Regions from separate parts of the Vibrio sp. RC2502 genome, predicted to be linked through region 2. Evidence: riboswitches for the same ligand, from Rfam matches in the RefSeq annotation. Region 2 holds a riboswitch; the other holds the start of a gene.
What was found. Region 2 has a riboswitch for thiamine pyrophosphate ahead of thiB (thiamine ABC transporter substrate binding subunit). Riboswitches for the same ligand answer to the same signal wherever they lie in the genome.
Positions count from the first base shown of each region.

Region 1: it holds a riboswitch for thiamine pyrophosphate, as region 2 does, so the genes downstream of both, thiC (phosphomethylpyrimidine synthase ThiC) here and thiB (thiamine ABC transporter substrate binding subunit) in region 2, are expected to answer to the same signal.

Region 1 is NZ_CM141453.1:3,248,596-3,252,265, reverse strand. It holds rRNA gene ACYJZR_RS15185 (23S ribosomal RNA) at 1-811, shown strand, start outside; rRNA gene rrf (5S ribosomal RNA) at 903-1,018, shown strand; tRNA gene ACYJZR_RS15175 (tRNA-Asp) at 1,049-1,125, shown strand; tRNA gene ACYJZR_RS15170 (tRNA-Trp) at 1,194-1,270, shown strand; gene crcB (fluoride efflux transporter CrcB) at 1,560-1,943, shown strand; TPP riboswitch at 2,005-2,103, shown strand; gene thiC (phosphomethylpyrimidine synthase ThiC) at 2,272-3,670, shown strand, end outside.
Region 2 is NZ_CM141453.1:306,835-310,504, reverse strand. It holds gene thiP (thiamine/thiamine pyrophosphate ABC transporter permease ThiP) at 1-1,187, opposite strand, end outside; gene thiB (thiamine ABC transporter substrate binding subunit) at 1,229-2,221, opposite strand; TPP riboswitch at 2,294-2,430, opposite strand; gene ACYJZR_RS01510 (flavin prenyltransferase UbiX) at 2,468-3,106, opposite strand; gene mpl (UDP-N-acetylmuramate:L-alanyl-gamma-D-glutamyl-meso-diaminopimelate ligase) at 3,112-3,670, opposite strand, start outside.

The DNA.
Region 1 (3,670 bases), 370 kb from region 2:
AACATTGACCCTACATGTGTAGGATAGGTGGGAGGCTTTGAAGCACGTACGCCAGTATGTGTGGAGCCGTCCTTGAAATACCACCCTTGTAGTGTTGATGTTCTAACGTCGACCCCTAATCGGGGTTGCGGACAGTGCCTGGTGGGTAGTTTGACTGGGGCGGTCTCCTCCCAAAGAGTAACGGAGGAGCACGAAGGTGGGCTAATCACGGTTGGACATCGTGAGGTTAGTGCAATGGCATAAGCCCGCTTGACTGCGAGAATGACAATTCGAGCAGGTGCGAAAGCAGGTCATAGTGATCCGGTGGTTCTGAATGGAAGGGCCATCGCTCAACGGATAAAAGGTACTCCGGGGATAACAGGCTGATACCGCCCAAGAGTTCATATCGACGGCGGTGTTTGGCACCTCGATGTCGGCTCATCACATCCTGGGGCTGAAGTCGGTCCCAAGGGTATGGCTGTTCGCCATTTAAAGTGGTACGCGAGCTGGGTTTAGAACGTCGTGAGACAGTTCGGTCCCTATCTGCCGTGGGCGTTGGAAGATTGAAGGGGGCTGCTCCTAGTACGAGAGGACCGGAGTGGACGAACCTCTGGTGTTCGGGTTGTGTCGCCAGACGCATTGCCCGGTAGCTAAGTTCGGAATCGATAACCGCTGAAAGCATCTAAGCGGGAAGCGAGCCCTGAGATGAGTCTTCCCTGATACTTTAAGTATCCTAAAGGGTTGTCGGAGACTACGACGTTGATAGGTCAGGTGTGTAAGTGCTGTGAGGCATTGAGCTAACTGATACTAATTGCCCGTGAGGCTTAACCATACAACACCCAAGGGGTTTTGATGGACTCGAAGCAAGAACAGAATTGAATGTGTAGAGAACACAAAAACAGCTTTCCGAATTAAAGAATTTGCTTGGCGACCATAGCGTTTTGGACCCACCTGACTCCATTCCGAACTCAGAAGTGAAACGAAATAGCGCCGATGGTAGTGTGGGGTTTCCCCATGTGAGAGTAGGACATCGCCAGGCTTTAAATTTAGACTTAGGTCTAACCAGTGCGGAGCGGTAGTTCAGTTGGTTAGAATACCGGCCTGTCACGCCGGGGGTCGCGGGTTCGAGTCCCGTCCGCTCCGCCACTTATTTCAAAGACCTCGCTTTTGCGAGGTTTTTTTGAATCTACAATGTGATAAACTGTAGATACTACAGGGGTGTAGCTCCAATTGGCAGAGCAGCGGATTCCAAATCCGCGTGTTGGGAGTTCGAATCTCTCCACCCCTGCCATATTTAAAGCCTCAGTCGAAAGACTGGGGCTTTTTTGTATCTGTAGATCTGAGCTGAAGAGATCTTTCTATCTTCAAGTAGTACTTAAACGAGATATGTTTATCTAAACCGCAAATTCCCCTAAGGGTTCTTCCTATGAAAAATTGCTTGGAACGTATGTAAAAGTGACTCCTGTAACTTTTAAATATTTTAGTGGTTTTAAAGCGATTATATTGTCGAATTCTAAGATTGTGTTACCGATGACTGAGCGATTTTGATTACAATATCATCAGAACTTATTGGGGGAATTATGGGGCAGTTTTCTATTTTAGGCTTTATCGCACTCGGTGGGGCAATCGGTGCGTGTTCTCGATATTTAGTGTCTGAGTTTTGTGTCTTACTTTTCGGGCGGGGCTTTCCTTACGGTACGCTGACTGTTAACGTTGTTGGCTCTTTCATTATGGGGTTGCTCATTGCTGCATTTGAAAGTGAAATATTAGCAACTGAACCATGGAGACAAGTGATTGGCCTAGGCTTCCTTGGTGCGCTTACCACCTTTTCAACATTTTCTATGGATAACGTACTGCTTATGCAGCAAGGTGCTTTCTTTAAAATGGGTTTAAACATCTTATTGAATGTTGTTCTTAGTATCTCGGCGGCTTGGATCGGTTTCCAATTATTGATGCGTAGCTAGCAAAAGTAACGAAAATGTAATCAGGTCGGCTTGGTTTAACCAAGCCGTTTTTATATACTGGCTTCACTTGTCGGAGTGCCATAAGGCTGAGACCGTTAATTCGGGATCCGTTGAACCTGATCAGATTAATATCTGCGAAGGGAACAAGAGAAGATACCTACACCAGACAACGTCTGGCTAACCTATCAAAACGTCGAATGCAGTAATAGACAAAGAGTGAGCACCTGAACTCTAATCGTCCATAATTCGACCCCTCTTGTCGCATCTATCCGCCAAGCATTTTTATCCCAATACTTTTTATCTAGAATAACAAGCAAGGAAAAATGCTATGTCGAGTCGCAAACAAGCGAGGCTGGAAGCAAAACAGTTTATTGATACTCTCTCGGTACAGCCGTACCCAAACTCAACCAAAGTGTATGTAGAGGGTTCTCGTCCTGACATCCGAGTGCCAATGCGTGAAATTTCTTTGGCTGATAGCCTAATTGGTGGCACCAAAGAGGCTCCAATTTTTGAGCCGAATGAGCCTGTACGTGTTTATGACACCTCTGGTGTATATACCGATCCAGATTACGCTATCGACCTTTACAGTGGCTTACCAAAGCTTAGAGAAGGGTGGATTGAAGAACGCAATGATACTGAAATCCTTGAAGACGTGAGCTCTGTTTACGCAAAAGAGCGTCTTGACGATGAAACCTTAGATGATTTGCGTTATGGCAACTTACCACGTATTCGACGAGCTAAAGCCGGAAAATGCGTCACTCAACTACACTATGCTCGCAAAGGCATTGTTACTCCGGAAATGGAATACATTGCACTGCGTGAGAACATGGGGCGCGCTAAATATCGCGATGACGTGCTGACTCAGCAGCATCCCGGCCAAAGCTTCGGTGCAAATCTACCTAAAGACATTACTGCAGAATTCGTTCGTAAAGAAGTCGCAGAAGGTCGCGCCATCATTCCTTCGAATATCAATCATCCAGAATCTGAACCAATGATTATTGGCCGTAACTTCTTAGTTAAGGTGAATGCCAATATTGGTAACTCATCGGTCACGTCTTCAATCGAAGAAGAAGTGGAAAAACTTGTCTGGGCGACACGCTGGGGTGGCGATACCGTGATGGACCTTTCTACCGGCCGTAACATTCATGAAACTCGCGAATGGATTTTACGCAATAGCCCGGTGCCAATTGGTACGGTTCCTATGTATCAGGCTTTGGAGAAAGTAAATGGCATTGCTGAGAACCTGAATTGGGAAGTCATGCGCGACACGTTAATCGAACAAGCAGAGCAGGGTGTTGATTACTTTACTATCCATGCTGGTTTACTACTTCGCTATGTTCCAATGACTGCGAAGCGAGTGACGGGGATTGTTTCGCGTGGTGGTTCGATTATCGCTAAGTGGTGTCTAGCGCATCACCAAGAAAGCTTCTTATACACCCATTTCCGCGAGATCTGTGAAATTTGTGCGAAGTACGATGTCGCTCTATCTCTTGGTGATGGCTTGCGTCCTGGCTCGGTTGCAGACGCGAACGATGAAGCGCAATTTGCAGAGCTGCGTACGCTCGGCGAGTTGACGAAAATCGCATGGGAATATGATGTACAGGTCATCATTGAAGGCCCTGGCCATATTCCAATGCACATGATCAAAGAGAATATGGACCAACAGTTGGAACACTGTCATGAAGCGCCGTTCTACACCTTGGGTCCTCTAACGACAGATATCGCTC
Region 2 (3,670 bases):
AAGCTAAAAACATCGGTAAATGATCGCAGTAGTAAGAATAGGCCAGTGCTAATCACCAGCCCCGGCGTCACTAGAATAATGGTACCGATTAACTCTATCTGATCAGCTCGCGTATTTTTATACTGCAAACGCCAACGGCGACTGGTCAACAATATAGACACTCCCGCAGCGACCGCAAGCGCACTGGCTAACCCTGCAACTTTGAGCGAGTTAGATAACGCAGACCAAAAACGTTCATCGGTTAACACCGTCCAAACTTGTTGGTTGATACCACTCAGTAACACCATCAGTAACGGCGGTATCACCAGTAAAAAGGCACCTATGATCCAAAAGCTATCCCAAGCTTTTGACCACCCATGATCCTTCGTTAAAAATTGCTGTACCGATGTGCTGCCAGCACTGATAGCAACAGGCTTTGTTAACTTCTGAACTCCGATCGCAAGTAGTCCACACAACAGCATCTGCCACAACGCTAATAACGCACCAGCTTGCAAATCAAAATCAAACTTAATCGCTTGATAGATTGCCAGCTCAATAGTGGTGGATTTTGGCCCGCCACCCAGCGCCATCACAGTGGCAAAACTGGTGAAGCACAACATAAATACCAAGCCACAAACGTGAGGAAGTTGCTGCCTTAAACGCGGCCATTCCACCCAGCGAAACTTATCCCAATGGCTCATACCAAGATGCGAACACAGCTTGTGTTGCTCAGCAGGGATAGACTCCAAGGCTTGCAGCAGCAAGCGTGCCGCATAAGGTAAATTAAAGAACACATGGGCAAGTAAGATGCCATTCAAACCATAAATAGAAAATGGAAGTTTGGTGTCGAAACCTTGCAGCCACTGCGCTAACAAACCGCTGTTGCCATAAATAGCTAATAGCCCAAAAACACCAACCAAAACCGGCAAAACCAGTGTCGATGCAAATAGCTTAAGCAGTAATGATTTACCCAAAAATTGGCGACGCGAAAGCGCGTGCGCAACTGGAATGGCAAAACCAACACTGAGCAATGTGGAAAGAAAAGCTTGGTAAAAGCTGAACTTGGTGACATGTTGATAATACGGGTCGTCCCATACCACAGACACATCAAGTGAAGGGGCTTGAACAATCAAAGCACCTAGGGCAGAAATAACAAAGGTCGCGATGATCATCGCGACCCCTAAACCTATTTTTGGAACAGAATTCAAAGGTAAAACCTATCTCATTCAGATGAGGGTGGAAACGTCAGCTAAAACGTCAGTGCACTTTGCCATTCGCGAATCCAAGACTTACGCATTTTTGCCACTTCATCAGCACTAAAGCTCAACGACTTGCTTGGAACGCTCAAGGTTTCAAAACCTTTAGGTAACTCAACGTCAGTAACTGGGTACATCCAGTTGCCCGTTGGCATCGCTGACTGGAACTCATCACTTAAAATGAAATTCATAAACTGATCAGCAAGTTCTGAATTTTTTGACCGTTTCACTTTGGCGGCTACTTCAACTTGCATGTAGTGACCTTCAGCAAAATTCGCCGTCGCAAACTTCGAATCGTTTTCCGCAATTAAGTGGTACGCAGGTGAGGTGGTGTAAGAAAGCACTAAATCGGACTCACCATTTAGGAACATAGAATACGCCTCAGACCAACCTTTCGTGACCGTTACGGTTTTGCTTGCTAACTTCTGCCACGCTTGCGTCACATCGTCGCCATAAATGGATTTCATCCACAGCATCAAACCTTGGCCCGGCGTTGACGTACGCGGATCTTGATAAATCACTTTCAAATCGTCGCGCGTTTCCACCAGCTCTTTCATGCTTTTCGGCGGATTAGCCAGTTTCTCTTTGTTGTACACAAACGCGAAGTAGCCGTAATCGTACGGTACAAACGTCGTATCGCTCCAACCGTTTGGTAACACTGTGTTGGCCGTATCCACATTGTGCTCGGTAAGCAGACCGGTTTTCTTCGCTTCAGCCATCAGGTTGTTATCCAAACCTAACACGATGTCGGCTTTGCTATTACCGCCTTCAAGACGAAGACGATTCAGGATCGACACACCATCGTCCAACGCTACGAAGTTAACGTCACAGCCACATTTTGCTTCAAAAGCTTGCTCGATTTTAGGACCCGGCCCCCAATCTGCGGCAAAAGAGTCGTAGGTATAGATGGTTAATGTGTTTTCAGCGGCAAACGCTGAAGTAGAGGTGATTGCAGCTAAGGCAATCAGATTTAGAGTGGTTTTCACTGCTCGCTCTCCATGAGTATTTCAGAGAAATAAGTTGAGCGGCACAGGGTTTGAGGCGGCTATTAAGGATTTCCAATATCCAGACTCAATTCCTACGCCAGCATTATCTGGTTCAGGTAATACGGGTCCCTAGTAAAGCACTTAGGTCTCAGCGCCCAAATGCATTGATTGACTCAATGCAAAATGGGTTTGCTCCCCGATGAGTTGGATGGATTGTAAAGGTATTTGAGTGGTTACACAATCAGCTCACGAGCGCTGGTCATAGCCCCAACGAGGCACTAAACCTTGCTCAATACCTAAGTGGTCGAGAATTCTCGCCACCATAAAGTCCACTAAGTCTTCAATGCTCTTTGGCTGATGGTAGAAGCCCGGAGCCGCTGGCATGATGGTGACGCCCATTTGCGATAGCTTGTGCATGTTCTCAAGATGCAGCGTTGAAAATGGCGTTTCACGAACCACGAGCAACAGTTGCCCGCGTTCTTTCATTACCACATCAGCCGCCCGTTCGATCAAGTTGTCCGACATACCATGCGCGATCGCCGCAACACTTCCTGCTGAACATGGGCAAACCACCATTTGCTTTGGTGCCGCTGAGCCAGACGCTACCGGTGAGAACCAGTCATCTTTACCACAAACAGTGATGTTATTTGGATCACAGTTGAGATGTTCCACCAGCGCTTGCTTTGCGGCGTCTGGCCCACTTGGCAGCTTAAGGTTGTGTTCGGTTGCCATCACAACGCGAGCCGCCGAAGAAATCAGAACGTAGACATGATAATCCGCCGCGACCAAACATTCTAAAAGACGAAGGCCATAAGGAGCACCTGAGGCACCCGTTAATGCCAACGTGATGGCTTTTTTCTGAGAGGGTTGTATTTTGTTGTGCATATCAATCAGGCTTTTAGTTTTAACTGCTCAAGAAGTTTTCCGTGAATACCACCAAAGCCACCGTTACTCATTACCAGAATTTGGTCTCCAGGCTGAGCACGTTCGACGATTTTAGCTACAAAATTATCCATATCGGCATCGACAAACGCTGGCTGCTTGCATTGATCAGCAATGTCTTGCACCGACCATTCGATATTGTCTGGCTGGAATAAGAACACTTCATCTGCGCTGTGTAGCGAATCCGCGAGTGTGTTCTTATGAACACCACGCTTCATGGTGGCAGAGCGAGGTTCCAATACAGCAAGGATACGTTTTTCACCCACTTTGTTACGCAAACCGCCCAGTGTCAGTTCAATTGCCGTAGGGTGATGCGCGAAATCATCGTAAACCGTGATGCCTTGTTCTTCACCTTTGAGCTCTAAACGACGCTTAGTGTTGATAAAACGACCCAACGCCTGACAAGCAAGTTCTGGCGTTACACCAACGTGTCGTGCGGCAGCGATCGCCATCAGTGCATTATCCACATTGTGGTCACCCACCAAATCCCATTCGACGGTACCGACC